DNA from 2 places in the Lactiplantibacillus sp. ME-2 genome. Region 2 is predicted to be linked to the other one. Evidence: predicted binding sites of a transcription regulator. Region 2 holds the regulator's gene; the other holds the start of a gene.
The links. The regulator CtsR, encoded in region 2, represses protease genes until heat stress. The targets are predictions, from matches to a motif close to TTGGTCAAAAAAGGTCAAANA.
Positions count from the first base shown of each region.

Region 1 (12,206 bases), on a different contig from region 2:
GCCCTTGTATTTGCGATTATTGATATTTTAGTGGGGTTACTATTCTTATTCCACGCACCGACTGGAGTACTGGTACTCGGTTACGTCTTTGCCTTTTGGTTCTTGATCGATTCGATTGAACGGCTGACCGTAGTCTCACATCTACGCGTCTTTGGAACGGGGTATTTTGTTCTATCTCTAATCTTAGATATTATTAGTTTGGCATTGGGAATCTTATTAGTAATCAATCCAATGATTGCTGTGATTAGTTTCAATGTATTGGTTAGTTTCTATTTTGCAGTTTTTGGTATCAACGCGATCTTGATTGCCTTTGCTCGGCGTAACTAGCTTGGCAATATTGGCCTGTTAGCGATACTTGGCGCTTGTTATTGATGGTGCCGGTGTGTCGTTAATGGGTCTTTTTTGCGCGTTAATGTAATAATGTTTGGAATCAAATGGCGGGACGAAGTGGCTCGTCAGTAGAAATGACACACCCGGTGTGTTATACTACCAACAATATGGACTAAAGGGGGCCAATACAGCATGGCAGAATCATTACAACTAGTAATTATTTCTGGGATGAGTGGTGCCGGTAAGACGGTTGCCGTTCAAAGCTTTGAAGACCTGGGCTATTTTTGCATTGATAATATGCCACCAGCGTTATTACCGAAGTTCTCAGAATTAGTTGAGGAGTCGGGCAAAATCAAGAAAGTAGCATTGGTGATTGATCTGCGCTCGCGGGCTTTTTATGACGAAATTATGGACATGTTGGCTAACTTAGACAACACGGACTTTGTGTCGACCCGGATTCTGTTTTTGGATGCTTCCAACGAAGAATTAGTGTCACGATATAAAGAGACGCGTCGATCACATCCATTAGCCATGGAAGGCCGCGTGATGGATGGGGTGCGCAAGGAACGGGAACTATTGTCACCACTGAAAGATCGGGCTTCCTACGTCATTGATACGTCGACGTTGACACCACGTGAATTGCGTGAATCAATTTTTGACAAATTCGAAACGGATCAGGATGAGACTTTTCATATTGAAATGCTATCATTCGGTTTTAAATACGGACTCCCGATTGATGCAGATATCGTTATGGATGTGCGCTTCTTGCCTAATCCATACTACATTCCTGAATTAAAGAAGCTGACGGGACTAGATAAACCTGTGGCGGATTACGTTATGCAGCAACCGGCTACGGAAGCGTTTTATCAGCAGTTCTTGAGTATGCTGGAAAGTATTATGCCCGGCTATGAAGCCGAGGGTAAGAGTAGTCTGACGATTGCAATTGGCTGTACGGGTGGTCAACACCGGTCTGTTGCCTTGACGCAACGTATTGGTGAAGCGTTGACTAAGCACTATAAGGTGCACATCAGTCATCGTGATATTGAGAAACGAAAGGAAACTGTTAATCGCTCATGAGAAAATACACATTTAAGACCCAGCGGCCTAAAATTGTGGTGATTGGCGGGGGGACCGGATTACCGGTTGTTCTGAATGGCCTGCGTAAACAGGCTGTTGATATTACTGCAGTGGTGACGGTTGCTGATGATGGCGGGTCATCTGGCATTATTCGCAACTACGTTAACGTGGTTCCACCTGGTGATATTCGTAATGTGATGGTGGCTTTATCGAATTGGCCTGATTTATATAAAAATATTTTTCAGTATCGTTTTCAGGGCGATGACCAGTTTTTTGCCGGCCATGCGATTGGTAATTTAGTGATTGCGGCTTTAACAGAAATGAAATCCGGGGTGTTTGACGCGGTACAGGAATTATCAAATATGATGCAAGTAGAAGGTCATGTTTACCCGGCAGCGAATGAAGCACTCACGTTACATGGTAAGTTTAGTGACGGTACCGAGTTAGTAGGTGAAGCCGAAATTACCGCGGCCCATAAGTCATTGGAACGTGTTTGGGTCACTGACAAGAATGGTAAGGAACCACAAGCAGTTCAACCAGTTATTGATGCGATTATGGCGGCAGATCAGATTGTTTTGGGGCCCGGTAGTTTGTTTACCAGTATTCTACCGAACCTAACGATTGGAAATATTGGTCGGGCCGTCTGTGAGTCTGATGCAGAAGTGGTTTATATTTGTAATATTATGACTCAAAAAGGTGAAACGGATAATTTCTCCGATGCTGATCATGTGCGGGTCTTAAACCGTCATTTGGGGCAAAACTTTATTAATACGGTGTTAGTTAACACCGAAAAAGTGCCAGAAGATTACATGGATTTTCATAAGTTTAACGAAGTTTCAAAGCAAGTGAGTCATGACTTCCGGGGGTTACGTGAACAAAACTGTCGCGTAATCTCATCGAACTTCTTGAAACTCCGTGATAATGGGGCCTTTCATGATGGCGACCAAGTTGTCGCTGAATTAATGAATCTAGTCGGTCATTCCGACGTTTTCAGATAAGGGGGTCGTGGCATGTCATACGCCAGTGACGTTAAGAAAGAATTGACTAACCTCGCTGTCCATCGCGAGAATGCTAAGGCTGAATTAATGGCTTTGATTCGAATGAATGGGGCGATCAGCATTGCTAATCATCACTTCATTTTGAATATTCAGACGGAAAATCCGGCCATCGCGCGGCGTATTTACCGGCTACTCAAACAATTTTATGACGTCGATAGTGAATTGATTGTTCGGCGCAAAATGAAATTAAATAAGAATAATTTGTACATCGTACGATTGAAGACCGGTACGGACATGGTACTCGCTGATTTGGGTATTTTAAAGGATTATCAAATCGTTGAAGTGGCACCAACTGAAGTGTTAACGGATGATGCTGCGGTGCGTTCTTATTTGCGTGGCGCCTTTTTAGCGGGCGGTTCGGTTAATAATCCTGAAACTTCCCGGTATCATTTGGAAATTTACTCACTGTATGAGGAACATAATCATATGATCTCCGAGATGATGAATCAGTATGGCTTGAATTCACGAACGACTGATCGGCGTGGTGGTTTCATTACGTACATCAAGGAAGCGGAAAAAATTGCCGACTTCTTGTCGTTGGTTGGTGCGACAAATGCCATGCTTAAGTTTGAAGATATTCGAATCATGCGGGACATGCGTAACTCGGTCAATCGGTTGGTTAACTGTGAGAATGCCAACATGGATAAGGTTGCCAATGCCTCTAGCAAACAGATTGAAAATATTTTATTGATCGATGCTACGGTGGGATTACAACAGTTACCACCAAAATTACAAGAAGTCGCTGTTGCCCGGTTGGAACATCGTGAAGTTAGCCTCAAGGAACTAGGAACCCTTGTTCCGGGCGGACCGATTTCTAAGTCTGGAATCAATCATCGGCTGCGTAAAATCAATCAATTTGCGGAACAATTACAAAAAGATGCTTAGTTGTCGATAAGGATGGCTTAAGCATGAGTTTTGTTGAAAAGCTTGCTAACCATTTTAGATGGTGTTAGCGGCTTTTTTGGGTTGAAATGGATTGATTGTCGTTCGCCATACTCGAAAAGCACTTGACAAAAGTAAGTGCAACTATTTATACTGAACACATCTTATTGAAATCGGAGAGACGTAATTATGCAAAAATCAACAATGCAAATGATGATGTGCTGCCCATGTTGTGAATCAAACAACATGGCTATTTGCGTTGAATTACAAGCGTCTCTGCATCAAAAATAACGGGATTGAGCTCAAATCGTTAATTTTGAAACGCCTGCTTGGAATCTGACGAGATTCTGAACAGGCGTTTTTTGTTACAACCGATGGGAATAAGTAGATCAACACATCAAAATGGGAATGTAAAGGGGCGAGAAGTTTGAAGAAGCGATCAGTGTTAGCAGTGGTAATGAGCCTAGTATTAGTGACGGTGCTGGCTGCGTGTGGGAAGCACAATAGCCAGTCTTCTGGTAATGGCAAGTATGCAAGTAGTCAGGTTTTAAACTTGTCGTACCCTAGTTCATTGGATTCAATCGATATTTCCAATATGTCGGGATATGGCAGTACGGGTAATATTTTTGAAAGCTTATACCGGTTAGGAAAGAATGGTAGCATTACACCGGGATTAGCTAAGTCAACTAAGGTTTCAAAGGATGGCAAGACGTATACCTTTACGATTCGCAATGCAAAGTGGAGCGATGGTTCGAAGATAACCGCGCAAGACTTTGTCTATTCTTGGAAACGGACCGTCACCCCAGCAACTAAGTCACAGTATGCCTACCTCTTCTCAGGGGTGAAGAATGCGGATGAAATTGTCGCTGGGAAAAAGTCACCAAGTACATTGGGCGTCAAGGCGCAAGGCGAACATACTTTTATTGTGACTCTTGATAAGCCAATTACTTATTTTAAGAAGTTAATGACCTACCCGTTGTTTGGACCAATTAGTGAGAAAGCGGTCAAAAAATGGGGTAGCAAATATGCCACTAAGGCTCAGTACATGCTCTACAGTGGACCGTTTAAGTTGACTGGCTGGACTGGAACTAATAATAGCTGGCAGTTTGTAAAAAATAATCAGTACTGGGATAAGAAAGCTGTCCACCTACAAAAGATCAACTACACGGTCAATGAGAGTACTACGACAACATTGAACTTGTTCCAAGAAAAGAAACTTGATCTAACGCAATTAGCGAGTGAACAAGTTAAGAATATGAAGAGCAGTTCTGACTATACCACGTACCCTTATTCTATCACCGCGTTTCTGGTTTATAATTTCCAAGACAGTAACGCGACAATCAAAAAGGCGCTCAATAACGCTAAGATTCGTCAAGCAATTTCATTGTCGATCAATCGCAAGACGTTAGTAAAGAATGTGATTGGTGACGCATCAACGGTCTCAAAGACGTTTGTTCCTCAGGATTTAGTTAAAGACGCTAAAACTGGTAAGGATTTTGCAGATGAATCAACGGTTAAGAATTCAACGTCATATAACAAAGCGCTGGCACAAAAGTTATGGAAACAAGGCCTTAAGGAAACGGGAATTAAGAAATTGTCCATTCAGTTATTAGCTTCTAATGACGAACCTAATAAGCCGATTTCACAATACTTGAAATCAGCATTAGAAAAGAATCTCGATGGTTTGACGGTCAACTTATCCAACATTCCATCAAAGGTAGCTTCAAGTCGTGCTCAAAGTGGTGATTTTGACCTTTATCTCAGTGGTTGGGGTGCTGATTTCAACGACCCAATCTCGCACTTGCAAATTATGACTAATAATAGTGGTTATAATTACGGAAAATATAACAGCAGCACGTACAATGCGTTGGTTAACAAGGCTCAAAACCAGGATGCCAATGATACTAGTGCTCGTTGGCAAGATATGATCAACGCTGAGAAGACGATCATGAAGGATCAAGGAATTACGCCATTGTATCAGACGGTATACTCTTATTTACAAAATCCAAAGGTAAAGGGTATTATTCATAATACTGCTGGGACACAGTGGAATTATAAGTATGCTTATATTGCCAAATAATTAACTGATTGAGGGACGTTCATGGTAACTGGTCGTTTAGCTGTTACCTTAGTAGGAGCGCCAGGTCCATACGTTGCCTTGATCAAAACAAAATAGCGGTCCATTTCGACTTGTCAGAGTGTCTTGACGAATCGAAGTGGACCGCTTATTTATTTCGACGAATGGTTCTACAGTGCTTGAGTTGTCACGCAAGACAACTACACTGATTGGTCTATGCTGGTGTTACGTCGTTAACCACGTACTTGATTGGCTGATGTTGGGCCATCGCAATCACATTCTCCGCGACAATGGTAGCCATGCCATCGCGAGCTTCGACCGTTGCGTTGCCAAGATGAGGTGTCAAAATGACGTTGTTCATCGTGGCCAAACCAGGTGTGACTTGCGGTTCATGTTCGTAGACGTCGAGTGCAGCGCCAGCAATTTGATGTTGTTGCAGCGCCGTCACAAGTGCTTGCTCGTCGACAATTGGCCCCCGTGCGGCGTTGATGAGGAGCGCCGTGGACTTCATTTTGCTAAAAGCAGCATTATCGATTAGATGCGTTGTTTGTGTGGTAAGCGGCAGATGTAAAGTGACGATGTCGGCACGCTGTAAAAGTTCATCCTGGGAGACAAAGGTTGCGCCAAGTTGCGTTTCACGGCTAATCGGTAGGCGGTGGTGTTGGCTGTATAAGATGGGCATGTCAAAGGCGTGTAATCGTTTGGCAACAGCTTGACCAATTTGGCCAAGGCCTAAGATGCCGAGTGTCTTGCCTTGTAAGTTGTGGCCGAGAAAGAACAGTGGCGCCCAACCGTTAAAGCCGCTAGTTCGCATTAAGTGATCGCCTTCCACGATACGATGCGCTAGGCTGATAATCAAACCGACCGTTGATTCAGCGGTTGCGACCGCCGAAACGTTCGGCGTGTTCGTGACTGGAATCTGGCGCTTAGCTGCTGCCGCGATATCGATGTTATTAGTGCCAGCACCAAAATTAGCAATCAGTTTAAGGTGTGGGGCGTGGTCTAAGACATCTTGATCTACTTGAGTTGAGAGTGGGGTAATCAAAAAGTCGGCATCAGCGACTCGACGGATGAGTTCCGCGCGACTGATCAGGTTATCGCCGGTATAAGTATCAATGACTAACTGACTTTGTAAAAGTAACGTATTAGCTTGGGCTGGAAGCTGACCAGCAATAAAGACTTTTGTCATTATAGAGACTCCTTTTTACTTTTAAGTTCAAGGACAAGTAATATTGTCCGGGTAGTAATCCCTGCTTATGTGCAGTATGGGCTATTGCAAAACGAATGACAAGAAAACGAGCAAAAAAACTGGGCCAACGTCTAGTTAGCCCAGTCAAAGATATTAGCTTATTTTAATTTGTTGTTTTCCATAATATCATCGATCAAACCGTAGTCTTTAGCCTCTTGTGCGCTTAAGTAGTTATCACGTTCAGTATCATGGTTCAACTTTTCAACGGATTGTCCCGAGTTGTCAGCTAAAATCTGGTTGATCTTTTTACGAGTCTTCAAGATTTCTTCCGCAACAATTTCAATTTCCGTTTGTTGACCTTGAGCACCACCAGATGGTTGGTGAATCAAGATTTCAGAGTTAGGTAAAGCAAAACGCTTGCCCTTAGTACCAGATGAAGCTAAGACGCTGGCCATGGAAGCAGCCATCCCCATAACGATGGTTTGAACATCAGATTTGATGAAGTTCATCGTATCGTAGATTGCTAAGCCGGCAGTAACGACACCACCTGGTGAGTTGATATAGAGATAGATGTCCTTACCTGAATCTTGGGCATCCAAGAAGAGTAGTTGGGCAATAATGGCGTTTGCCATGTTATCTTCAATGGGACCGGATAACATAATGATACGGTCCTTTAATAGTCGTGAATAGATGTCATAAGCACGTTCGCCACGTGATGACTGTTCAATAACTGTAGGAACTGGATACATGATTTGTTAGCCTCCTAAGGTTGCATTATTTGATTAGCTGATTGCTAATATAAATGTAGTTTACCGCTAAGGTCAGTGAAGGTCAAAAGAAAAACCTCAAAAACAGAATTCCGTTTATGCAGTTAACGTGGTATACTTAGGTTTCTATCATAATACGGCTTGAGATTGGGTGAACCCAATCTCTTTTTTTTCGACGATTTTAGTTAGTAGGCCTTGGATTAAGTGTTGCGTCTACCTTGGCTTGAAAACGATGTTCTCTTATAATAATGATTCAAGATTAAGCAGTAATGAACTTGCATATTCAGCACTAATGTGGTGATTTAAAAGTAGTCGACCCGCATAATTTTATTATCGCGATAGTAGGTGAATCAATTTACTGATAGTGACCCACAACGATGAGTCTAATAGAAGTTGGAAATTCGCACGTGAGCCGACATATTAAACGACTTGACCTTGTTGCTGGACTCAAGTTGCTCGCAACGAATTAATCAGTATCGGATGCATGAATGAAATTTACCATGATTAAAACGATTCTATAATATAATAACAATTGTAGTAATTATTATTTGAATAGTGTAAGTTTAGCTGTTATTAAATCTACTAAACGACTACACTGGTATATGGTTTACTTGAACTGATTACTTTTTGATTATTTTTACTTGGACGAGCGGGTATAGGTACTATTACTGACCCCGAAAGGATATTACTTGTTGTTTGGTTTAAATTAAGTTACTATATGGAGATGTGACTGGTATAGTCCAGTAGTTGTCACTTAAATAAATGCACAAAAAAAGCTGAGAATCATTTCTCAGCTACTGATGCGCCCGGAGGGAATCGAACCCCCATCTCAAGAACCGGAATCTTACGTGCTATCCATTACACCACGGGCGCCTAAACAACATATTATATTCTAGCGAATAATGGATAAAAACACAAGGGTTTTACATAAAAATTTATTCAGGGAGGTATTTTTATGGCACTGGGACCAGGATTTCGCCAGCAACAGCGGCAATCACAGAAGTTAGCGATGACCCAGCGACTACAACAATCCATTCAGATGTTGCAGTTTAATGTGGAAGAACTAAGAGATTTTCTAACGCAAAAAGCATTAGAAAACCCATTGATCGATGTGGATACAAATTGGAATAATAATCACGCCAGTTTGAACGCAGCCAAAAATGTAACCACTAAGGCGGATTTCATTGAGCGTGTGTCGACCTCTAATCAGCATTCGTTATTTGAATACTTGTTGGATCAGATTCACCTAACGATGCGTGATACCCATTTGCGTCAGATTGTCCTTTATTTAATTGAGTACGTTGACGTGAATGGTTATTTGCGGATTGATGAGAGGCAGGTTCGGCAAGAAACTAAGGCAACGCCAATTGAGTTGTTGGATGCAATTACCTTATTACAACAACTTGATCCGCCGGGTGTTGGGGCCCGGAGCTTGCAAGAAGCGCTGATGTTGCAGACAGAAAATGATGACCATGCACCGAACTTAGCCTATATTGTCTTAGAAGAAAGTTTTGACGAGCTGGTTAATCGACAATGGGACTTGTTGGCTAAGAAGTATCAGGTGACGCTTGCGGACATTTCAAGTATTTATGATTATGTGCGAACACTAACACCCGTACCCGGTGCGGCAATCGGGCAGGAGACGACCGGGTACATCTTTCCCGATTTAGTGGTGACGAATCAGGGAGGCCAGCTGGCATTGCGAACCGCATCCATGGCTCAACCGGTGGTTAAATTCCGCAGTCGGTATTATCAGCAGATGGGGCAGCATGATGATCAGGAAGTTACGGAATATTTGAAAGAAAAGAAAAGTGAGTATGACTGGATTGCTAACAGTTTGCAGCAACGCGAGGCAACCATTTTTCGAGTGGGAACGGCCATTATCGAGCGTCAAGCAGACTTCTTCTTGGAAAAAACGACGGATTTACGGCCACTATTGTTACGAGATGTTGCCCAACAGTTAAAAGTGCATGAATCAACAATCAGTCGAAGTATTAATGGAAAGTACATTCAAACGGACTTCGGTATGTTTGAACTTAAACGTTTCTTTACCAAAGCGGTCAGTAAACGTCCCACTGGTGGCAAAATCGTTTCGGCCGACAGTGTTCAACACCGAATTGTGACCTTGATCGAACAGGAAAATAAAGAAAAACCGCTTTCAGACCAAAAAATTGTTCAGATTCTTAATGCGGAAAATGTCGAACTTTCTCGGCGGACAGTGGCGAAATATCGTGAAAATCTTAACATTCCGTCGTCATCAAGGCGAAAACAATACTTGAGAACCGAACGATAATTTGACGCGCCATTTGGACCAGTCGGTTATAAGTTTAATTGGGGTTTCATTTGCAACCACCTTATGAACCTGTTATAATTCATGGTGTGGTAAGAGAGGTATGCAACATTGATTTCTTAGTGAATTTGCGTTGTGTGCTTTGTTTTTTGAAGTCTTTGGGTCGCTTTTCGACATAGCTGGACCAGACCCGTCCCACTAGAGAGCAGGTTGGATGCCATGCATTCAGATATTCAATGGATTGAGGCAATTGCCCCAGATATGGTTGACATGCTGAGTCGTCGTTACTTAGTATTAAGAACCATTAATTGGATGGCCCCAGTTGGACGTCGGCTATTAGCTCAGACGTTAGGTGTTAGCGAACGGACGTTACGGACCGAAACGGATACATTACGGAAGCTAGATTTGATTATGACAAACAAATCGGGCATGCAAGTTACCCAGCAAGGTCAGGACGTGTTAGTAGGCCTAAGTCATTTTATGGATGAGCTAATGGGCATTCGCCAGAAAGAACGACAGTTGGCGCAATACTTTAATATTAAGCGTTGCATCATCGTTTCTGGTGATTCCGATCGACAGTTGAAAGTTATTGGGACCATGGGCGAAGAAGTGAACCAGCTATTACAGCAATTATTGCCGGAAGGGCGTAATATTATTGCTGTTATGGGTGGGCATACCATGGAACATGTGGCAAGTCGCTTAACTAATAAATTAGGTGATAAACGTGATTTGTTATTTGTTCCGGCGCGTGGTGGTGTTGGTGAATCGGTTGCGATTCAAGCAAATACCATCGCGTCACAAATGGCACAACATACTGGCGGTAAGTTCCGCTCGTTGTTTGTACCAGAACAGGTCAGTGAACGAACGTATGAACCGCTCCTCAAAGAACCAAGTATTCAAGAGGTGCTGGCGATTATCGGGCAAGCTAACGTGGTCGTGCATAGTATCGGTGAAGCCATTTCAATGGCCCATCGCCGGAATATGTCTGAGGATCAGATCAAGGTGTTACGCAGTCGTGAAGCGATTGGTGAAGCCTTTGGTTACTTCTTTGATAAGAAGGGTAACGTGGTCTACCGGATTCCACGGATTGGATTGCAAATCGGAGAACTGGCCCATCGGGAGATTATACTCGCCATTGCGGGTGGGACTTCAAAAGCCACCGCAATTGCCGCGTATATGAAGAACATTGCACCTAAACAGACGTGTTTGATCACGGATGAGGGTGCGGCTAACTTGATTTTAAAAAAGTAATCTTCTATAGTGAAGTTGCTTTTTAAAATAAAACTATTTTTATTTCCACAAGGAGGAAATTCTAGTATGTCTGTAAAAATTGGTATTAATGGTTTCGGACGTATCGGTCGTTTAGCATTCCGTCGTATCTTAGAACTTGGTGAAAAGTCAAGTGATATCGAAGTTGTTGCTATTAACGATTTAACTTCACCTGCATTGTTGGCTCATCTTTTGAAGTATGACTCAACTCATGGTACTTTGAACGCTGACGTTTCAGCAACCGACGATTCAATCGTTGTTAACGGTAAGAACTACCGTGTTTATGCTGAACCACAAGCACAAAATATTCCTTGGGTTAAGAACGACGGTGTTGACTTCGTTCTCGAATGTACTGGTTTCTACACTTCAAAGGCTAAGTCACAAGCTCACTTGGACGCTGGTGCAAAGCGTGTCTTGATTTCTGCTCCTGCTGGCTCAGACTTGAAGACCATCGTTTACAACGTTAACGATGACATCTTGACTGCAGATGACCGTATCGTTTCTGCTGGTTCATGTACTACTAACTGCCTTGCACCATTAGCATTCTTTGAAAACAAAGAATTCGGTATCAAGGTTGGTACTATGACTACTATCCATGCTTACACTTCAACTCAAATGTTACTTGACGGCCCTGTACGTGGTGGTAACTTCCGTGCTGCCCGTGCTGCCGGTGTAAACACTATTCCTCATTCAACTGGTGCTGCTAAGGCTCTTGGCTTAGTTATCCCAGAATTGAACGGTAAATTACAAGGCCATGCACAACGTGTTGGTGTTGTTGATGGTTCATTAACTGAATTAGTTGCTATCTTAGACAAGAAAGTTACTGCTGACGAAGTTAACGCCGCAATCAAGAAGCATACTGAAGGTAACGAATCATTTGGTTACAACGATGACGAAATCGTTTCATCTGATGTTATCGGTACTACTTTCGGTTCAATCTTCGATCCTACTCAAACAGAAGTTACTTCTGATGGTGACAACCAATTAGTTAAGACTGTTGCTTGGTACGATAACGAATACGGCTTCACTTGCCAAATGGTACGTACTTTATTGAAGTTCGCCACTCTCTAATATTTGATTAGATAGTTAAGAACTTTAAAACCGCATATGGTTTTGACGGCGGGGGGAGGCAAAACTCCTCTTGCCGTTTTTTTAATTTCAGCAGTCACGAATTCTAGGAGGATTTTAACATTGGCTAAATTAATCGTTTCAGATTTAGATGTTAAAGATAAAAAAGTTTTAATTCGTGTCGACTTTAATGTTCCAA
Region 1 covers NZ_JAKZEQ010000003.1:98,909-111,114, reverse strand. The annotation lists gene MMY95_RS01915 (DUF308 domain-containing protein) at 1-327, shown strand, start outside; gene rapZ (RNase adapter RapZ) at 523-1,407, shown strand; gene MMY95_RS01905 (YvcK family protein) at 1,404-2,405, shown strand; gene whiA (DNA-binding protein WhiA) at 2,418-3,350, shown strand; gene MMY95_RS01895 (peptide ABC transporter substrate-binding protein) at 3,775-5,427, shown strand; gene MMY95_RS01890 (2-hydroxyacid dehydrogenase family protein) at 5,639-6,613, opposite strand; gene clpP (ATP-dependent Clp endopeptidase proteolytic subunit ClpP) at 6,772-7,362, opposite strand; tRNA gene MMY95_RS01880 (tRNA-Arg) at 8,182-8,253, opposite strand; gene rpoN (RNA polymerase factor sigma-54) at 8,336-9,673, shown strand; gene MMY95_RS01870 (sugar-binding domain-containing protein) at 9,890-10,921, shown strand; gene gap (type I glyceraldehyde-3-phosphate dehydrogenase) at 10,988-12,010, shown strand; gene MMY95_RS01860 (phosphoglycerate kinase) at 12,131-12,206, shown strand, end outside.
Region 1: a site for CtsR is predicted at 7,431-7,451, ahead of clpP (ATP-dependent Clp endopeptidase proteolytic subunit ClpP). Genes of this name have one in related genera too.

Region 2 (12,206 bases):
TTTATATTTTCCTCGTTTCGGCCAGTGGGTTAACGGGTTTTATCGCTTGGCTAGGAATCGCTATTTCGCATCTGCGTTTCCGTCGCGCGTTTGTTAAGCAGGGGCATCAATTGAGTGAATTGCGGTACCATGCCAAGTGGTTCCCATTTGGCCCGTGGTTCGCCTTTATCTTGTGTGTCGTGGTCATTATTGGTCAAGACTTACATTCATTTGCAACGCTTGATTGGCAGGCTATTGGGGTGACCTATATGAGCATCCCGTTATTCATCATCTTGTATGTCTATTATAAGATTCGCTATCATACTAAGATGATTCCGCTAGACAAGGTTGATTTGACACGCAAACGACACCATCAAGATTAAGCACGCACTTTGATAGTTTGATTAAATGCGGTTGACACTGGGTCAATCGCATTTTTTGACGGCGAGAGTTGGACCTGTCAACTCAAGGCGCGGTCGTATTTTTAGGTGTCCTGATTTATGCTGATAACACTGCTCGCAACAGATGGTCACGGCGGGTCGTTATGAGTGGGGGCTTGCACGATTGTAATGATAGCAAGCGGCAAATTGAGGGTGCGCTAATCTGATATCTATGGTAATTTGATAGAATGAGAATATGGAATCATTAAAAATTCGCAAACTTATCCTTAGGAATAGGCTAGTCGGCTATGACTATGCTAAGCTGAAATGAGAAAGGCAGCGAGAGAGATGTTAAAGAGAAATTTGTTAAGAGGTCTAGCATTAGTGTCATTAGCAGGTGTCCTGGCTGGCTGTGGTGCTAGCCAGTCGACGTCTAAAGCGACTAGTAGTTCTACGAGTGCTAAGTCGACGAAGACGCAGACCAAGCGGCAACGACTGATTAGTGCCTTACCGAAAGGCGTTAAATCGACCGATAGCGACTTAGTGGTCGTCAATAAGTGGCATAAGCGCGCTGAGATGACATTTAATAAGTCGAGCGTGGATGGTATTGAAGTCCGTAGTTCTATCGTCAAACCATTGGAAGCCTTTCTAGCGGGGGCAAAAAAAGCCGGCTATCCAGCAACAATCGTGTCTGGGTATCGTTCAGTCGCTTATCAAAAAGAGGTTTGGGATCAGTCGATTCAAACCTATGAGAATCAAGGAAAATCAGCCAAGGAAGCCTTAAAGCTGACTAAAGAATATGTCGCAGTTCCTAGTGGTAGTGAGCATGAAACTGGTCTCGCAGCAGATATCATGAACACGCACTGGTACAGCACTCATGGTAATCAATTATTGTCATCATCCGACAAGAACAAGGGTCAGCAGTGGTTGATTAATCACGCGGCGGACTATGGATTTGTGTTGCGCTTTACTAAAGATGGTAAGCAGTCGACCGGGATTGACTATGAATCTTGGCATTTCCGTTACGTTGGTAAGGCGAGTGCGGAATTCATGACTAAGCACAATTTGACTCTCGAACAGTACGTCAGTTTGCTGCAGGCTCGAGAAAAGGCGGCCAAGTAATAAGCTAGCCGTATTCTTGATGGCCCCAATTAATACCATTTATGGCGTACGTTAGGAATTAGCTAGCGTGCGCTTTTAAATTGTCTTCGGTTTAGCAATGTGGGTTCGTCTCAACTGAGTATTATTTGGTCACGACAGATCATGCTGGTCAGAGGCCGCGCTCAAAGCTGATGTGCCACCAGCGCCGGCTTGGGTAACCCAGTGTGTGTTAGTGAGTTGCTGGGATCGCTGACTAGTGCGTCGCAGTTGTGGCTGGTGCGAAGTTTTTTACTGAATTGACTCACCAGATATTGCATTTTAAGACGTGGGTGCGTACAATATGTAGTGTTGCTTTTAGAGATAATCAAAATTTTGACGTGATTAAAAGGAGAGACGCCCCATGCTTGTAATGTCAGGAACAATCGGTGCCGGCAAGACGAGTTTAACGCAGTTAGTGGCTAACCACTTTGGTTCTAAAGCGTTTTACGAGTCAGTTGATGATAATCCCATTTTGCCGTTATTTTATAAGGATCCTAAGAAGTACGCCTTCTTATTACAAATCTATTTTTTAAATAAACGGTTAGACAGTATTAAATCAGCTTTTGCTAACGATCTGGACGTCTTAGACCGGTCGATTTTTGAAGATTCATTATTATTTCATTTGAATGGTGATCTTGGCCGGGCGACGAATACCGAAGTTGACATTTATGATTCATTATTAGATAACATGATGCAGGAATTGCCAGAAGCGTCTCATCAAAAGAGTCCTGATTTACTTATTCATATCAATATTTCTTTTGATACGATGCTCAAACGAATCCAAAAGCGGGGCCGTTCTTACGAACAAATTGATCAAGATCCTGATTTATATAAATATTATCAGACTTTGAATGAACGCTATGACGACTGGTACGCTAATTATGATCATAGCCCGAAGATGCAGATCGACGGGGATCAGCTGGACTTTGTCGCCGATGCGGATGCGCGTAAGGAAGTCATTCGGTTGATCGACGAAAAAGTGGCTAGTTTAGGCTAGTTGCCTTTTTAGAATCAATGTTTTATAGTAGACAGTGAATATTAAACACGGCGCGTTTTTAAGTAGACGTTCAGAGAACCGGTGGGTGGTGTGAATCGGTAGTCGAAACTCCGGCGCGACAATGTGGGCAGGTAATACTGCACGGCACGGCCGTTATCCGTTTAAGGGTGGGATTAATCATGATCCTGAACTTGGGTGGTACCGCGAATCGCAGTCTCTTCGTCCCAATTGGGAGGAGAGACTGTTTTTATTTACGATTAAAAGTGAAAAGGAGACGTCGTTATGTTAGATGTTAAAATGATTCGTCAAAATCCAGATTTTGTAAAAGAACAGCTTGGTCATCGGGGCGTTGCTGCGAGTGACATCGATGATTTATTGGCCGCTGATGAAAAGCGTCGTGAATTGATCGCCAAGAGCGAACAATTGAAGTCGACGCGTAACCAAGTTTCAGGCGAAATTTCACAGAAGAAGCGGAACAAGGAAGACGCTAGTGCCGAAATTGCAGAAATGCAAAAGGTTAGCGCCGATGTGAAGACGTTGGATGAAGAACGGCGGACAGTCGATGCCCAAGTTCAGGATATGGCTGCACATTTACCAAACATGCCCCATCCCGACGTACCAGTTAGCTTGAAAGAAGAAGATGCCGTTGAATTACGTCGAATCGGGACACCACGGCATTTTGACTTTACGCCGAAAGCACATTGGGATATCGGTGAAGATTTAGGCATCTTAGACTTTGAACGCGGTGCTAAGGTTTCTGGTAGTCGTTTCTTATACTACGTGGGCGATGGTGCTAAACTGGAACGCGCCGTTTACAACTTTTTCTTAGACCAGCACGAAGCTGAAGGGTATACGGAAGTTTTGCCGCCATACATGGTCACTGATGAATCTATGTACGGTACCGGCCAATTTCCTAAGTTTAAGGAAGACGCTTTCCGGATTACGACGCAAGATTTGACGTTGATTCCAACGGCCGAGGTGCCATTAGTCAACTATTATCGTGATGAAGTTATTCCAGCTGAAAAATTACCAGTTTACTTTACGGCCTTATCACCAGCCTTCCGTGAAGAAGCTGGTAGTGCTGGTCGTGATACGAAAGGCTTGATTCGCTTACACCAATTCAATAAAGTTGAAATGGTTAAGTTCACGAAACCAGAAGATTCATGGGATGAATTAGAGAAGTTGACCAACAATGCCGAATCATTGCTAAAGAAACTTGGGTTACCATATCACGTTATTACGTTAACGACTGGTGACATGAGCTTCACAGCTGCCATGACACATGATTTGGAAGTTTGGTTCCCAGAACAAGACAAGTACCGGGAAATCTCGAGTTGTTCAAATTGTACTGATTTCCAAGCTCGGCGGGCGCACATTCAATATCGCGATGACGATGGCAAATTGCAATTCGTTCATACTTTGAACGGGAGTGGCTTAGCTGTCGGTCGGACCGTTGCAGCTATTTTGGAAAACTATCAAAATGAAGATGGGACGGTTACGATTCCAGATGTATTAGTTCCATATATGCACGGTAAGACGAAGATTGAAAAACAAGGTTAATTGAGATGAAGTTAGCGAACTCGCAGCGATGCGAGTTCGCTTTTTTTGCATAATTAATGAGTATTAAAGGGAACTGTCGATTTTAAAATGTGAGTGGAAATAACGGCCGAGTTGACTAAATAATTGCGGGACGGGCAGAATGTTGGGACAACATTTCAGGCGCAAAAGGGCGAAAAAGCTGGGGTTACTGAAATTTATTCACCTTTTTTTGAAAATAGGGTTTGCTATTTTCGGCTACCGTGCTATAATATTTCTTGTCGGAAAAATATAACTTGTTTATCCAGTAAAAAGTATATTTATCCATTTATTTGAAAAAAGTTGTTGACAAGTATTCAACATGATGATAAAGTTAAATAGTTGTCAAGGCATACCAGTAAGAACTGTTTGAACCGGCAACAAGGCATGATTAACATCATGCGGGTGTGGCGGAACTGGCAGACGCGCTAGATTTAGGTTCTAGTGTCTTACGACGTGGGGGTTCGAGTCCCTTCACCCGCACATGCCGACTTAGCTCAGTTGGCAGAGCATCTCACTAGTAATGAGGAGGTCGGAGGTTCGAATCCTCTAGTCGGCATTTACAATTTAATAGCTTTATTATGCGGAAGTAGTTCAGTGGTAGAACATCACCTTGCCATGGTGGGGGTCGCGGGTTCGAATCCCGTCTTCCGCTTTTAATTTGCCGGGGTGGCGGAATTGGCAGACGCACAGGACTTAAAATCCTGCGGTTAGTGATAACCGTACCGGTTCGATCCCGGTCCTCGGCATTTTAAATAAGCACCCATAGCGCAATTGGATAGAGTGTCTGACTACGAATCAGAAGGTTGTAGGTTCGACTCCTACTGGGTGCATTAGTATCGGGAAATAGCTCAGCTTGGTAGAGCACCTGGTTTGGGACCAGGGGGTCGCAGGTTCGAATCCTGTTTTCCCGATCGTTTAACACAGTCTTAGTTAAGTGCTAAGGCTTTTTATTTAATTTTCTCGGGAAGTAGCTCAGCTTGGTAGAGCACTACGTTCGGGACGTAGGGGTCGCAGGTTCAAATCCTGTTTTCCCGATTACGGTTAAACCAACTAATCCAGTCATTTGGCTGGATTTTTTTATGGCCTTTTTTGTAAGCAGGGATGTTTCAACGGTCAGGGACACTTTTGCGACGTTACTCACTAAGTCAGCCATGTGAAGAATACGGTGGTTGTGACTCATGATCCTGACAAGGCAACAGCCACTGTTAGTCATGAGCTCGGAGAAATTAGTCTCAGAACTGCTGTTCATCGTTGTGATACCAGTGCCCGTCGCCTGCAATGAGGAGTGACTCAACTTGACATATTTTAAATAGGTAGTTCAATGAATATGGAGACCTAATAATTTAATCATTATGAGGTTCTAAACGGTTGAATCAATTGAAAGCAAACGTTCGGCGTGCTATGCTGTAACAACCGTTAAGCACATGCTAGTCCGCGGTTTGGGTGAAATTCTTTGCTTTTTTCCATTATCCTCGTATAATAATAGTCAATATTAGTCAAAGATAATGAAAAGGGTGAAGCACATGCAAAGTCAAAATATCTCGGATATTATTGAAAAGTATTTAAAAAGTATTTTGGCGGACTCGGAGCATGTTGAAATTCGACGGTCAGAAATTGCCGACCTTTTCAACGTGGTACCCTCACAGATTAATTATGTGATTAAGACCCGGTTTACGATCCAAAATGGTTACTTAGTTGAAAGTAAACGTGGCGGTGGTGGTTATATTCGCATTGAGAAGGTTAATTTGGTCGATGATGCTGATGTGTTGGACGCCCTCATACAGGTGATCGGCGATTCAATCACACAACGAGATGCTTATGCGGTCGTCCAAAGTTTATACGAGGACGACGTCTTAAATCGTCGAGAAGCGCAATTGATTTTAGTGGCGATTGACCACGAGACGTTAGGATTAACGGACCGGGACTTAGAAAACAGTCTGCGGGCCCGGATAATTATCGGAATCTTGAACCACTTGCGTTACGAAAGCTAAAGAAAGCGAGGAATCGCAATGGATAACTTATTTACACCTAGTGCCAAAAGTGTGCTGGTACTGGCACAGGAACAGGCCAAATATTTCAAGCATCAGGCAGTTGGTACGGAGCATTTGCTATTAGCATTGGCCATCGAAAAGAATGGAATTGCTAATAAGGTGCTACAACAATATGCCGTTAGTGAAGATGACATTCGTGAAGAAATCGAACGGTTCACTGGCTATGGGACGTTGAGCAATGTTGGCAAGGATACTTACTTGCCATATTCACCAAAGGCCAAAGAAATTTTGTCCGTTGCCGGTGATGAAGCAAAACGGCTCGGTGCCAACAAGATTGGAACGGAACATTTGTTGTTAGCGATGCTCTCTGATGAAAGTATCCTTTCCTCGCGAATTTTAATGAATTTAAACTTAGATCTAGGTCAGACGCGTAAAGTCGTTCTTCGCAAGCTAGGTGTCAGTGACGCCATGAGTAAGCGCAAGGGTAACGCGGCTAATCGCGGTGGCAAGAAGACTGAAGGAACGCCAACCTTGGATTCTCTGGCGCGCGATTTGACCCAATTAGCTAGTGAACAAGAAATGGACCCGGTAGTAGGTCGTTCCAAGGAAGTCAAACGGGTCATTCAGATCCTGTCACGGCGGACGAAGAATAATCCGGTCTTGATTGGTGAACCTGGGGTTGGGAAGACTGCAATCGCCGAAGGTCTAGCCCAAAAGATTGTGGCCGGTGATGTGCCAACTGATATGGCAGATAAGCGTTTGATGATGCTCGATATGGGATCATTAGTCGCTGGGACAAAGTATCGTGGTGAATTCGAAGACCGCCTGAAAAAAGTGATTGATGAAATTTACAACGATGGCCATGTGATCTTATTTATCGATGAATTGCATACCTTGATTGGTGCCGGTGGTGCTGAAGGGGCTATTGATGCCTCTAATATTCTGAAACCCGCACTTGCACGAGGGGAACTCCAAACGATTGGGGCAACCACTTTAAATGAGTATCAAAAGTACATTGAATCTGACGCTGCGTTGGAACGGCGTTTTGCAACGGTCATGGTCAATGAACCGACGGAAGACGAAGCCGTTGAAATCTTAGATGGACTACGGCCACGCTATGAAGAACATCATCGGGTTACGATTACGGATGAAGCTGTTGATCAAGCAGTCAAGCTATCCAGCCGGTATATCAGTGATCGTTTCTTGCCTGATAAGGCCATTGACTTGATGGATGAGGCGGCAGCTAAAGTCCGCATCGATCAGATGGATCAACCAACAAAGCTATCCAAGAACCAGGACAAGTTAGCGCAACTGCGTGAGGATAAGGAAACAGCGATCGAAGCACAAGATTTTGAACAGGCCGCTGATATTCGTAAGCAGGAGATGAAACTGAAGCAACGCCTAGATCGAATCGAAGCTGACCAAGACGCCGAAGTGACTGAGGGGGCAACACCACACTATGATTTACAAGTCACAGGTGAGGATATTGCTCAGGTCGTTGCCGAATGGACCGGGGTTCCGTTAACGCAATTGCAAAAATCTGAAAGTGAACGCTTAGTTAACTTGGAAAAGATTTTGCATGAACGGGTTGTTGGACAGCCAGAAGCCGTATCCGCAGTGGCTCGTGCTATTCGCCGTGCGCGCAGCGGGTTGAAAGATCCGAGTCGGCCAATTGGTTCCTTTATGTTCTTAGGACCAACTGGGGTTGGTAAGACGGAGCTAGCAAAAGCCTTGGCAGCAGCGATGTTCGGGTCTGAAGATAATATGATTCGGATCGACATGTCTGAATACATGGAACGCTATTCGACTAGTCGTTTGATTGGCTCGGCACCTGGTTACGTTGGTTATGACGAGGGCGGTCAGCTGACAGAGAAGGTTCGCCAGAAACCATACTCGGTCGTGCTATTTGATGAAGTTGAAAAAGCTCATCCGGACGTCTTTAACATTTTGTTACAAGTTTTGGATGACGGCTACTTGACGGATTCTAAGGGTCGGAAGGTAGACTTCAGAAATACGATTCTGATTATGACGTCGAACCTTGGGGCAACCACACTTCGTGATGAAAAATCAGTTGGTTTTGGTGCAACTGATAAGGCCAATGACTACAATGCGGTTGCTGCGACGATTCGAGCAACGTTAAAACAGACGTTCCGCCCAGAATTCTTAAACCGGATCGACGAAACAATCGTCTTCCATTCATTGAATAAGGAAGAATTACACGAAATCGTTAAGTTGATGTCACAAGAAATTGTTGATCGAGTGGCCCAACAAGGTATCAAGATCAAAATCACTCCGGCTGCCATTGACGTGGTTGCGAAGGCTGGCTTTGACCCTGAGTACGGAGCACGACCAATTCGACGGGCATTACAGACTGAAATCGAAGATCGGTTGAGTGAAGAATTATTGACCGGCGCGATCAAGGTCGATGACCAAGTTACGATTGGTGCTAGCAAGGGTACCATTACAATTAATATTAAAAACCAGCCTAAGGCAGATGGTCGTTCGACCGTTTCCTCAAAGTAGGCGCGATTAAATTAAAGATGACGCTTGAAGTGGTAGTCCACTTCAGGCGTCATCTTTTAGGTTCAATCGGTATTAAGATGCTACCCACTGAAGTGAACTGTAGGATCTGAGGCTGGTGGTTCGGTGCTGATTGGTGTAAATTATAATAGGAAATAAAGTCAAGAAAGAAGATGATAACATGGCGACACGAGCCGAACAGATGGCGAAGACGCACCAGGCGATTTTAGACACAGCCCGGGAACTGTTTTTAAGAAATGGGTATGATGCGACAAGTACGCGCGACATTGCGAATGCGATTGGCATTACGCAGCCCGCGCTTTATCACCATTTTAAAGATAAAGAGGTCATCTTTCTGGCTGTCATTACGACGGTCGGTGCGGAAATCAAGGCTGGCATTGAAGCGATTCAAGTCCGTGCGGATTGGTCTCCGTTGGATCAATTAACAGAAGTCTCGCTATTACTAACGCATAAGCATCCGGCTGATGTCTTCACGTTAATTCATTCCAGTTTCAAAGCATTAACGCATGAACATATTCGCGAGTTGGGCGGCATATTTGTTACTGATTATGTGAAGCCGATTCAAACCGTTTTTGAGCAACCTGACATGCAACTACATGTGGGGGTCACACCACAGATGGCGACGAATTTCTATATCACCAGCTTGAGTCCACTGTTTAACAGTTTTCATCAAATCGGTGATCCTCATGCTGACGAGCGGACCCGCGTTCAAACTCTTTTAAAGATGATCTTATACGGGGTTGCGAGTGAACCAGAAAACTAATGGCGGCAGAGAAGTCTACTAGTTGACAACTAACGTTATTCGATGTATATTATAACTTGTCTGTAACCGTGAACTCGAGCGAACGCGCAATCTATTGTCTGTGCGGCTCGTTAATATAAATCCAAAAATAGTCAACTTAAGCGACTATTTTTGGTTTTTTTATGCCTAAAATTCGGTCAAAAACGCATTTGTAACACAAATGTAATATTTGGCCGGAGGTGGCGGGTTCCGGAATAATAAGAAGGGGTGAACAACTTGGCCGGACATTTAGTAAAATACGGTAAACACCGTACCCGTAGAAGTTATGCACGTATCAAGGAAGTTCTTGATTTGCCTAACTTGATCGAAATCCAGACCGATTCTTACCAATGGTTCTTGGATGAAGGTCTCCGGGAAATGTTTGAAGATATTATGCCGATCGACGATTTCGCAGGAAAACTTTCACTTGAATTTGTCGACTATCAATTATTAGAACCAAAGTACACCGTCGAAGAAGCTCGTGAACATGATGCCAACTACTCGGCACCATTGCACGTTACCCTACGTTTAACTAACCATGAAACTGGTGAAATTAAGTCGCAAGACGTATTCTTCGGTGATTTTCCATTAATGACTGAACAAGGGACGTTTATTATCAACGGTGCCGAACGGGTCATTGTTTCACAATTGGTTCGTTCACCCGGCGTTTACTTCAATGAGGAATTAGATAAAAATGGGCGTCCTAGCTACGGCACAACGGTTATTCCTAACCGGGGTGCTTGGTTAGAACTTGAAACTGACGCCAAGAATGTCTCATACGTACGGATCGATCGTACGCGGAAGATTCCATTGACGGAATTAGTCCGGGCCTTAGGCTATGGTTCTGACGATGACATTATTGACATGTTGGGTGAAACTGACAGTTTGATATTGACGTTGGAAAAGGACGTTCATAAGAACACCGACGACTCCCGGGTTGAAGAATCCTTAAAAGATATCTACGAACGGCTACGTCCTGGTGAACCTAAGACGGCTGACAGTTCGCGGAGCCTATTGACTGCTCGGTTCTTCGATCCAAAACGGTATGACTTCGCACCAGTTGGTCGCTACAAGGTTAACAAGAAGTTAAGCATGAAGACGCGCTTAATGGACCAAACGTTAGCTGAGACATTAGCTGATCCTGATACTGGTGAAGTTATTGCGCAAAAGGATACGGTCATTGACAAGAATGTCATGGCTAAACTATCCCCATACTTGGAACGTGACGACTTTAAGACGGTTACTTACACACCATCTGACGAAGCCGTTGTTACGAATCCAATGGTCTTACAAGTTGTTAAGGTTTATTCACAAAACGACCCTGAAAAGGTTGTGAACGTGATTGGTAATGGCAACATTGATTTGAAGTTCAAGCACATTGTGCCTGCTGATATCATTGCTTCCATTAATTACTTCTTCAACTTGCAAGAAGGTCTTGGCTCAACCGATGATATTGATCACTTGGGTAACCGGCGGATTCGTTCCGTGGGTGAATTATTGCAAAACCAATTCCGGATTGGGTTATCCCGGATGGAACGGGTTGTGCGTGAACGGATGTCGATTCAAGATGCTGCGACGGTAACGCCACAACAATTGATTAACATTCGCCCAGTGGTTGCTTCAATTAAGGAATTCTTTGGGTCATCACAATTGTCACAATTCATGGACCAAACCAACCCCTTAGGTGAATTAACGCATAAGCGGCGTTTATCAGCCTTAGGACCTGGTGGTTTGACTCGTGATCGGGCCGGATATGAAGTTCGTGACGTGCACTATACCCACTACGGTCGGATGTGCCCAATCGAAACGCCTGAAGGCCCTAACATTGGTTTGATCAACAGTTTGTCTTCTTATGCGAAGGTCAACCGTTACGGCTTCATCGAAACGCCATACCGGCGTGTCGATTGGACAACGCATAAGGTTACCGATAAGATCGACTACTTAGCAGCCGATGAAGAAGACCAATTTGTGATTGCACAAGCCAACTCTCCATTGAATGATGATGGTTCTTTCGTTGAAGACACTGTTTTAGCTCGTAACAAGGAAGAAAACTTGGAAACGCCAATCGAAAATGTCGATTACATGGACGTTTCGCCTAAACAAGTGGTTGCCGTCGCAACGGCATGTATTCCTTTCTTGGAAAACGATGACTCTAACCGTGCTTTGATGGGGGCCAACATGCAACGACAAGCGGTGCCGTTACTTGATCCTCACGCGCCATTAATTGGGACTGGGATTGAATATAAAGCTGCACATGACTCAGGGATTGCCTTGATTTGTCGTCATGAAGGAACGGTTGAATACGTTGATGCTCGCGAAGTTCGCGTTCGTCGCGATGATGGTTCATTAGACACTTACAAGTTAATGAAATTCCGTCGTTCTAACGGTGGTAAGAACTATAACCAACGGCCAATCGTTAAAGTTGGCGATCACGTTGATAACGATGAAGTCTTAGCCGATGGTCCAGCAATGGAAGGTGGGGAATTAGCCCTTGGGCAAAACCCATTAGTTGCTTTCATGACTTGGAATGGTTATAACTTCGAAGATGCCATCATTATTAATGAACGTTTAGTCCGTGAAGACGTCTACACGTCAATTCATATTGAAGAATATGAATCAGAAGCACGTGACACCAAGCTTGGACCTGAAGAAATGACTCGTGAAATTCCTAACGTCGGGGAAGATGCATTGAAGAACCTTGACGAAGACGGGATTATCCGGATTGGGGCCGAAGTTAAAGACGGTGACATCTTGGTTGGTAAGGTAACGCCTAAAGGGGTTACGGAATTGTCAGCTGAAGAACGGCTTCTCCATGCGAT
Region 2 covers NZ_JAKZEQ010000006.1:89,434-101,639, reverse strand. The annotation lists gene MMY95_RS03735 (amino acid permease) at 1-362, shown strand, start outside; gene MMY95_RS03730 (M15 family metallopeptidase) at 708-1,481, shown strand; gene MMY95_RS03725 (deoxynucleoside kinase) at 1,861-2,496, shown strand; gene serS (serine--tRNA ligase) at 2,779-4,056, shown strand; tRNA gene MMY95_RS03715 (tRNA-Leu) at 4,473-4,554, shown strand; tRNA gene MMY95_RS03710 (tRNA-Thr) at 4,558-4,630, shown strand; tRNA gene MMY95_RS03705 (tRNA-Gly) at 4,655-4,726, shown strand; tRNA gene MMY95_RS03700 (tRNA-Leu) at 4,735-4,820, shown strand; tRNA gene MMY95_RS03695 (tRNA-Arg) at 4,831-4,904, shown strand; tRNA gene MMY95_RS03690 (tRNA-Pro) at 4,912-4,985, shown strand; tRNA gene MMY95_RS03685 (tRNA-Pro) at 5,036-5,109, shown strand; gene MMY95_RS03680 (CtsR family transcriptional regulator) at 5,598-6,065, shown strand; gene MMY95_RS03675 (ATP-dependent Clp protease ATP-binding subunit) at 6,084-8,588, shown strand; gene MMY95_RS03670 (TetR/AcrR family transcriptional regulator) at 8,767-9,369, shown strand; gene MMY95_RS03665 (DNA-directed RNA polymerase subunit beta) at 9,625-12,206, shown strand, end outside.